Regions from separate parts of the Candidatus Brocadia sinica JPN1 genome, predicted to be linked through region 2. Evidence: riboswitches for the same ligand, from Rfam matches in the RefSeq annotation. Region 2 holds a riboswitch; the other holds the start of a gene.
What was found. Region 2 has a riboswitch for cyclic di-GMP ahead of BROSI_RS07885 (peptidoglycan recognition protein family protein). Riboswitches for the same ligand answer to the same signal wherever they lie in the genome.
Positions count from the first base shown of each region.

Region 1: another riboswitch for cyclic di-GMP. It lies ahead of BROSI_RS08750 (tetratricopeptide repeat protein); the one in region 2 lies ahead of BROSI_RS07885 (peptidoglycan recognition protein family protein).

Region 1 is NZ_BAFN01000001.1:1,965,380-1,969,500, forward strand. It holds gene BROSI_RS08730 (dihydropteroate synthase) at 1-44, shown strand, start outside; gene BROSI_RS08735 (hypothetical protein) at 259-456, opposite strand; gene BROSI_RS08740 (acyl-CoA thioesterase) at 604-1,002, shown strand; gene BROSI_RS08745 (lipid-binding SYLF domain-containing protein) at 1,132-1,698, shown strand; cyclic di-GMP riboswitch class I at 1,860-1,958, shown strand; gene BROSI_RS08750 (tetratricopeptide repeat protein) at 2,014-2,739, shown strand; gene BROSI_RS08755 (B12-binding domain-containing radical SAM protein) at 2,984-4,121, shown strand, end outside.
Region 2 is NZ_BAFN01000001.1:1,775,167-1,780,792, reverse strand. It holds gene BROSI_RS07905 (hypothetical protein) at 1-404, shown strand, start outside; gene BROSI_RS07900 (hypothetical protein) at 431-1,231, shown strand; gene BROSI_RS07895 (hypothetical protein) at 1,257-3,419, shown strand; gene BROSI_RS07890 (hypothetical protein) at 3,521-3,868, shown strand; gene BROSI_RS07885 (peptidoglycan recognition protein family protein) at 3,975-4,700, opposite strand; cyclic di-GMP riboswitch class I at 4,774-4,916, opposite strand; gene BROSI_RS07880 (tetratricopeptide repeat protein) at 5,046-5,626, opposite strand, start outside.

The DNA of each region.
Region 1 (4,121 bases), 190 kb from region 2:
AGCACGTTTACAGTGATTCCTATCTTATGGCATGCAGAAAGTGAATGTATGCCGGCAGGATTTCATCAACTGAGCAAGAGCGTTCAGAAATAAAAATACAACGCATCATTTTTTTTAAAGGCACGATTTAAAAACCGTGCCTTTTTCTTTTTTACGATGTCATCTCGGAATCCTTGGTTTGGTTCTTGTCTGCGAGTTCTTGAACTTCCTTCGGAAGTCGCTGGTAGTAACGCCAAAATTCAGGAGTCGTGTAATGCTTCAAAGCGGTTTGCACCGTCCAGCTTTAAAGTTTTCTTCTGCCTCTTTGATCAATTTATCCAGCCGCCCTGCTTCTATATCCTTTTCGATTTGCTTGTCCCAGGTCCGTGCTTGAAATTCTTCAAACCAAGCAGTAAACTGGGATAATTCTTCAGGTGTAAGTTGTGTAATAGCTAATTCAATTTCTTTGATACCCATATGCTTTCCTGCGGAATTTTTTACTTATTATAAAATACTTGAATTTTGCAGAGTTTCGCATAAAATCAGTTTAGTTTTTATAATGTTTTAGTCAAGGAGAAAATGAGTAAGTGAGAGGTCTCATACAAAGTAATTTAAGAACTCGCTATGAAGATTCACGAAATTAAGACCCGTGTCCGTTATCAGGAAACCGACCAGATGGGTATCGTCTATTACGGCAATTTCTTCACGTATTTTGAGATGGGTCGGACGGAATATTTGCGAAATCTTGGATTGCCGTATTCGGAATTGGAAAAAGAGCAGATCTACTTTCCCGTCACCGAGGCCCACTGCCGGTTTCGTTCTCCCGCCCACTATGATGACATTCTCATTATTCAGACCTGGATTTCTGAACTGAAACATGCCACTGTAGAATTTAACCATAAAGTAATTTGCGAGGGTGATAATAAACTCATCGTTGAGGGTTTTTCAAGGCTCGCATGCCTCAATGCCAACCGCAAGCCAATCCCTATGCCTGAAAAACTGAAAAGGCTTTTCCAGGAGTGAAAAAAGGAATAAAGTAAGAGGATAAATAGTGAGTGTGAGACAAAGGTGTCGGTCCAATAATGAACTCAATTCGTTTTGGGTTTTAAGGAATGCCTCATTCAATCATCATAAAAACAGGAGATACAATTTATGAAAAAACAAATTATCATAACTTTTTTTATACTGATCGTTACTTTACTGCTTATTGCGCCTGTTTACGCAGGCTGGAAACCATCGGCAGAAGATGAACCGGTAAAAAGCCAATTGTCGATGAATACTCCGACTGAAGAAGTTATCAGGAATTTTAAAACTCACTATCCACATTTGACGGTCTATTTTGAAAAAGCCTACGGTTATGCGGTATTCCCCACTATCACAAAAGGTGGCATTGGTATTGGAGCTGCTCATGGTACTGGTGAAGTGTATGAGCAAGGTGGATTTATCGGTACATCAAGCTTGACACAAGTGACTATTGGTCTCCAGTTTGGCGGACAAACATATAGTGAGATTGTATTTTTTAAAGACAAAGAAACCCTTGATGATTTCAAAAAGGGAAACTTCAAGCCCGGTGCCCAAGCTTCTGCTATTGCTTCAACTTCCGGCGCTTCAACAGATGCTGATTATGATCATGGTGTGGCAATCTTCACCTTGTCGGAGAGTGGTTTAATGTTTGAGGCGACGGTGGGAGGACAGAAGTTCAATTTTAAACCGAAGTAGAATGATAGCCTCTATGGGTTTCGGTGTGGGATACACCGTAACATTATAACGGCGCGTCATAAGGAATTTTTGTAGCAGGTACGAACAATTTCCCAGTCGGCCTGCATGCATTTTGTGTTTTTGCTTGACAATAATATCGTTTATATCTATTTATACATATACTTCGATAAGGGCAAACCCTGGGCGATCAGGGGACGCAAAGTAAAAGGGTCTTAAACTTACAGGGAAGTAAGGAAAGAAAAGATAGCCTTACTGCCGAAGATGTGTTTACCGAACATCCTGGCAGTAAGGCTTTTTTTTTAAGGAGTTATGCCTATGCGTTTACTATTTTCCATAGCAGGTGTCTTGTTCATTGTTCTTCTGACCTCCGTTTTTTCTTTTGCGATTGGGAAAGGGCCGGAAGATTCTGATTCAGATATGGCTATTTATGAATACGGTGAAAGGGTGCTTCAGGATCTAAAGAATCAGTTCGATACAGGTCTATTGAGAGAGTGTATGGGGTTTTATCTGGATAACCAACAGTATGATAGTCCACAGGGAAGTTACAATAAGGCTATTCGTCTCGGTTATCAAATCGTCAACATTGATCGCCGGGATATTGACACGTATACAACTGTGGCCTGGCTTTTGTGGTCTAAATGGGTGTGTTGGACCAAAAAACCAAATGGAATGCCTGATGGTGAGGGAAAGGCTGATGAAGCTGTCGAACTTTTGAATTGGGGAAAACAGTGGAACCAGAAATCTGCACTTTTTTATAAAGAGTCTGCGGACACGATATGGCCGTTGGCGAAATATTATCGTGCAGATCTTTATGATTTTGTAATCGAAAACTATCGAAAAGCAGATCTTTTGGCGGGGGGAAACGACCTTCTGAAAGTCAGGGTACGTTTGAACCTTGGTCATATCTATCGCCAAATTGGCAAGAAAAAACCGGCCATGTATTGGTATCAAAGGGTTCTTGAGCTTGCCCCCAACAATGAGGTGGCTGACCGTTATTTTGCTCATTTGGAAAATGAACTTGATAGAAAAAATCTACGATGATAATTGTAAATACGGAAATTAAACGTACATTGAATAGTCTAAAACCGCAAGCTTATCTTTTACATTTTATATTGCGTTTGTTTATGTTATAATAATATACTTTTCATAAAGAAAAAGAATGATTAATGGTACGGTATATATATTTTTTCAGCATTTTCCGATTAGCGGTTACAAACTTTGATAAATTACGGAAGAAAATTTTTTCTTACTCCTTATATCTGACCGAAAATATTAAGGAAGCATAATGAATATACTATTGATATACCCTGAGTTCCCCGATACATTTTGGAGTTTCAAACACGCACTTAAGTTTATACGCAAAAAGGCATCCTTTCCACCACTAGGACTCCTGACAGTTGCTGCAATGCTACCGCCAGAGTGGTCAAAGCGTTTGGTCGACGTCAATGTGACAAGGCTCACGGATAAAGATCTTGCATGGGCGGATTATGCGTTTATCAGTAGTATGGTTGTACAAAGAATATCTGCTCGGCATATTATCAGGCGTTGCAGGGAAGCCAATGTCAAAGTGGTTGCCGGAGGGCCTTTATTCACGAGCGAACATGAACAATTTGAGGATGTCGATCATTTTGTACTCAATGAAGCAGAGATGACCCTGCCATCCTTTTTGGAAGACCTGAAGAATAATTGCGCCAGGCGTACTTACAGCACATCTCATTTCGCTGATATTCGAAAAACACCGGCGCCTCTTTGGGAATTAGCCGATCTGAGACAATACGCCTCGATGAGCATACAGTACTCCCGTGGTTGTCCATACCACTGCGAGTTCTGCAACGTGACGGCATTGTTTGGGCGAAGTCCACGTACCAAAACTGCCGAACAAATTGTTGCTGAGATGGACAGTTTCTATCGTCTGGGGTGGCGTGGACCCGTATTCTTTGTCGATGATAATCTCATTGGAAACAAAAAAGACCTCAAGAACGAATTGCTGCCTGCTTTAATTAAATGGCAAAGAGAGCATGTGTCAATACCGTTTCACACCGAAGTCTCCATCAACCTGGCTGATGATGAATCCCTGATGCAAATGATGTCTGACGCAGGATTCGACGCGGTTTTTGTGGGGATTGAGACGCCGGATACGGATAGCCTGGCGGAATGTAACAAAAAACAGAACAAAAACCGTAACCTGATTGAAGACGTGCGGCGTATTCAGCGAGCCGGACTGCAAGTACAAGCAGGCTTTATCGTAGGTTTTGACAATGATACGCCATCCATTTTTCAGCGACAAATTGATTTTATACAGAAAAGCGGGATTGTGTCGGCGATGATTGGCCTGCTTCAGGCTCCGGCAGGGACAAAGCTCTATGAACGTCTAAAGCGGGAGGGGCGTTTGCTTGGGCAGATGTCGGGGGACAATGTAGACG
Region 2 (5,626 bases):
AAAATTGGGGGCAAGACATTCCGTCATGGGATACTATCCTGCCTGCACAAAAAAGATTCTGGATTCTGGAGGCAATTGTCAATGCTACCCTGAACAAAACCGGAATTACAAAACTTGAAAAAATTACATTCCGGGAATCATCTCCTTCATACGATCCTTCTTTTGCGCAGCTTTATACCGTTATACCCATTACCATCAAGGTTGAACTGCCGGCGGATTGTATCCAATTCTTACTGCGTGATATTTTAAAATCGGATATTCCGTTTGTTATTGAGGGTATCACGATTTTGAGTACTGATAAAGTATTAAATCCTGGCACATTGATGGGAAATGAAGACAACCATGCATCCAATCCGGTTATTGATGTTACCATCGATGCATATGTTATCGATTACAAGACATGAATTAATATTAATGTCAGAATTTAACCATGAATATTAAAAATTTTACCTTCAGGCACGTGGAAAAATTTGTCCTTGGCATTACTGCAGGTTATCTTGTCTATGCACTGCTTCATATCTTTATTGTGTTACATTTAAGGGCACACGAAACCGATACAAAATTGGCTTCACTATCAAACGTAATTGAACGAAAACTCAAGACAAGTGTGCCTCCTGCTCTGAATAAGGAGCGAGAAGAGGCCGCACAGTTGGAATCACGTTTTACAACCCCGCCACCTGCTACCCGTCTACTGCATTCGCATCTCTTCGTTAAATTCACGAAAGGGGAAACAATTTCAGGCATCACAACAAAAGATTTATTTAAAAAACCAGAATTACAAACTCTTCCATATTCAGCGTGCCCCACTCCAGGCAGTATAGAATTTACTTTGAAAGGAGGGACTGCGGATCTGGCCTTGATTCAAGTCAGGAAGTTGCATAAAGATAGTTGGTTGACAGAAAGTTTTATCGTGGAAGGCGGAAAAACAATTGGTGGGAAAAAAATAATAGCCAGGGAACCGGTGGATTTTAATACATACTGTAAGTTAATAAAGATTATCCCCTCTGCACAAAAAGCGCTGATTTTTAAGAAATCTGCACTCCTTCGGAATGAAAAGGGTGAATTTATAGGCACATCTCTTGCAGAAGAAAAACATATGATTTCAACTTCAAAGATCGTATTTAAAGATAAAAAGGGAGAGTCCTACGATTTGTGGATAGGAGAATTAGCAAATTTGGGGACGGAAACTGTTACTATTTATTCATCAGTAAATACCGCTTCAACCAATTAACAATACCTTTTAAAAAGGGGCTTACATGAAAAGTGTCTTTACCCTGATCTCAATTGTTATCTTGCATATATGTTTATCATTCCTTGCGCCAAATCAATCCCCGGCACAAAGCAAAGATACTTCAGAAACAAAATCACCTCCCTCAAATAATTATTACCTTAAGGCCGCTAAAATGCACTTTGAACTAAAGGATTACGCGAAGGCCATTGACACACTTGAGCTGGCCATCCTGTTAGAACCGGATAATACGGAGACTCTTGCATTACTAAAAGAGTCAAGACGGCTTCTGGAAGGGAAAAAGACCTCACCCGAGATGCAGGCTAAAACCTGCGTATCCAGGGAAATGACAACCCCACCTGTCACGGAAGAAGATCCAGCATCCTTATTGCAAAACGTATATACCGCTATGAAGGAGGGACGACATGATGATGCTGTAGAGATAACGAATCGCATACTTGCCATGGACCCTGCTAACAAAGAGGCGTTGTACCTGAAAGAAAAGATAAATGAGAGAAAACACGAGTATATCACGGAGAATCTAAAAGCCACCCATATACAAGAAAAGTTAAAAAGCCACGAATACCTCAAAGAGGCGTCCGTTCCCCATCAGGACACCTTACAATTTCCAGAAAGAGGACAATGGAAAGATATTTTAAAACGTACACTTCCGGAGATGGATAAAATTGTAGAAGAAAACAAGAAAAAAACAGAACAACTACGACTCATCCCGGATCCCGTTCTTGAGTCTCCTCCAAAGGTCATTGAAGATGCCCTGAATACGATCATTTCATTTGAGTTTTTAGATACGCCATTAAGAGACGTTATCATCTTTATAAGAGAGAAGACAAATGTCAATATGATCATTGATCCGGAAGCAGGAAATGCCTCGATTTCATTGAAGCTGAAGGATGTCCCACTAAGGACTGCATTGAAGTACATCCTGCCGAAAGGATATGAATATGTGATTGAAGGGGACATCATTCATGTGTATAAGCAAAAAATGGAACTGCGTGTCTATGATATAAGGGACATATTGATCAATCTCGATGATAAGGAACCTCTCGAATTTGATATTACAGCGGCTGCCTCCACCCAGTTAAGCATGCGGAAAAAGGAAACCGTCAAAACAAAAGACCCTTCAGCACGGGTATTCGATCTCATCGAACTGATAGTTACCACCATTGAACCTTCATCATGGTCATTCCGTACCAGCGTAATCGGAGCCTCCGCCACGGGGGGACAACGGCATATTAATATACCAGGACAGGGCGAAGGGAGCATTATTGCGAGGATGGGGCAGCCTGGGGACCTCGTGGTAGTCAATACGAAATATGTCCATAAGCAAATTGAAAATTTATTGGCTTCTTTACGGTCAGCACAAAATCTCCAGGTAAATATTGAAGCTCGTTTCATTTCTGTCTCGGATACATTCTTTGAAGATATTGGAAGCAATTTCAGTGAATTCTTTAGTGAAGATGCATCCATTGATACAGGGGCAGATTCAGATATTAGCGACCTCGTTGCCGGTGAAGGGCTTCAGGTCAGCTATTCCATTTTAAGCGACTCTATGTTGAAAGGTTTCATACGCGCTGTCCAGGAGAGCAAAGACTCTGAAATACTCACTTCCCCCAGAATAACACTTTCCAACACCCAGCGTGGAAATATTGCCGTTGTCCAAACTATTAATTATATTCAAAGCACATCTGTCTCCGAAGGTGTGGTTACTCCTGTCATTGGCACAATACCGGAAGGAACCACCTTTGATGTAAGACCAATAGTAAGCGCAGACAGGAAATACATCTATTTGGAAGTGACTCCTTCTGTATTTACCGTCGAGGAAATCACATCTTTTACTTTTAGCGGACTATCCACGGACGCCGATATAGGTGGAGGTGTTGGGACCACAAATATTCCTCCAGAACAAACTGTTCAATTACCCAAGGTTAATGTTTCTCAGGTATCGGTAACGGTCTGTGTTCCTGACAAGGGCACACTGATGATTGGTGGATTAGGTTCTGTCACTAAAGATACCATTACGACTGGCATCCCAGTACTATCCAAGATACCCATATTAAAAAGATTATTTTCTCACGATCAGAAGAATAACCAAAAATCAAATCTGGTCATTCTTTTAAAGCCCACGATTCTAATTAGGGAAGAGCAGGAGGCAAAATTTTTGAGCAAATAAAATAAAAAACCCAAAGGAACAGATTTACATTATAAAAAGAATTAGCAATTTTTCTTCAAACAGATCACTAAAAATGTGGAATCAGCCCTGGAGATGCAACCATGCACAAACTCTATAATACGAACACCCTTTTACTCGTTATTATTGTCTTACTACTCATAGTGCTGGTATTGAAAAACACGACAAATTATGTCGTTGCGCAAGGTGATGGGAACGCACGGCATGTTTTTGGTGTTGTGGGAGAGAAGCAAGGTAACAGACAGCCATTTTATCTTGTAGATACCGAAGAACAGACCATTATGATATATGAGTATTTCCAGGGAGGAGGTTTAGGACTTGTGGCTGCCCGAAATTACAAATATGACAAAAAATTACAAGAGCATGGAAGGCCTTATGGTATGTCTATTGAAGAGGTAAAGACAGAACTATTAAAAACACAAACAAAGTAACCCAGCGTAGCCGTAACAAAAAGAGTTACACGAGACTTACTAATAACTACAGAACAAAAACTTCCTCAAAAATAACTTTTTACACGAACACAACAAAAGCCTACCATTATAATTCCTGGATATGCTTGCTTCCTTTTGATGCGATTTGCAGCAATCTTGTCTTAATCTCTGCAAATGGGAAATTTTTACCTGGACAGGCGGTACATTTCTGATGCACCTCTTTATGCTGTAATATATTAGATGAAGCAATATTGTATTTTCTGGAAAGATATTGGATAAGTCTGACGAGCGAATCGAGTTGGTTTTCGGTTGGGGCTCCCCCGTTTTCAAAATCACCAACCAGACAAACCCCGATTGCTACACGATTACAATCCATATTCGCTGTATGGGCGCCATGAATTTGTTTTTTCCAGCGCTCACCAACCTCAATTTCACCATCTCCTGAAACAGATCCGTTCCCAATCACAAAATGGTAAGCGAGGCCATGCTGCCATTTTCTGTTTTTCCGGTGGTAATGGTCAAATCGGGCGGCATTACCTTTTGCCGTGGCGCTGTGATGTATAACGATATACTCCCATGGTCTTCCATTTGTATTGATGCGACAGAGTTTTTCGAGATCTTGCACATAGGAGGAACTTCCAAGGCCTTCCGGTCTTTTCGTTCTTTCAATCTTTACACTGGTAAAAAAGGGTGTAGAAACACACAAGCCCGATGCAACCAGTATCATAATGAGCGAAAGGCATTGAACCATCCTCTCGCCCTGGTGCATGATTCTATTCCTAAAATAGATCTTCGAGTTTCGCGACAATAAGGATACTATTTTTCTATGCATAGAATGCCGCCTTAACTTAAAGTTTTTAGAAATAAAAAAAGCCTTGCTGTGAAAATATTCATTCCCGAACATCTTCGGCAGTAAGGCTATCTTTAAAAGTTAAAGCTTCCTCTATGGTACGCGTCTCTTTTATTATCTCAGGTGAACCCCGCATGAACCTATTAAAGACCCTTTCCTTTGCGTCCCCCGATCACTCGGAGTTTGCCTTTATCGTTGTTATATTATAAATGTAATTTTTTCATTGTCAATAAATAATTTCTGGTTTCTAAGCGCCGAATTGGGAACCCACTTACCGAAGAAACCCTGTTCATGAAAATCTTATGAAAGAACACAGATAACCATTGGCTACTTATTTTTTAGCTTGCTGATGAATTCCGTTATTTCTTTTGCCATGGATTGCCGAGAGTCTAATCTGAGTGTTTCGTTCAGGTGGAATAATGCGCTGGAAGGGTTGTTTAAGTAATTTGCATAAATAACGCCGAGTAGTTTATGTGCTAACGGGTTATTCGGCTGATAGTGAACCGATTGGTGAAGAGAATCTACCGATTCACTGTATTGTCCTTTCCGGTAAAAGGCATTTCCAAGATAATAGTATATCTCTCCATCGGCGGGATTGTATTTTACTGCCTCTTTAAACTCAGAAATGGCTTCATCCACAAGATTTTTTGACATATAAGCATTTCCCAGGTTACAGTGGGCATTGCTATCTACAGGATTACATTTTAAGGCCAACTGAAGTTCAGCAATCGCGTTATCTGTTGATCCCTTCGTCAAATATATCCCCGCTAAATTATTATGCACATCCGCATTGTCAAATCCCCGTGCAACTGCCTCATTCAGTTCATTAACAGCCTTATCGGGATAACCCTTCTTCGCATAGACAATGCCAAGGTTATTATGCACATTGGCCAATTTTGGATTGAGTC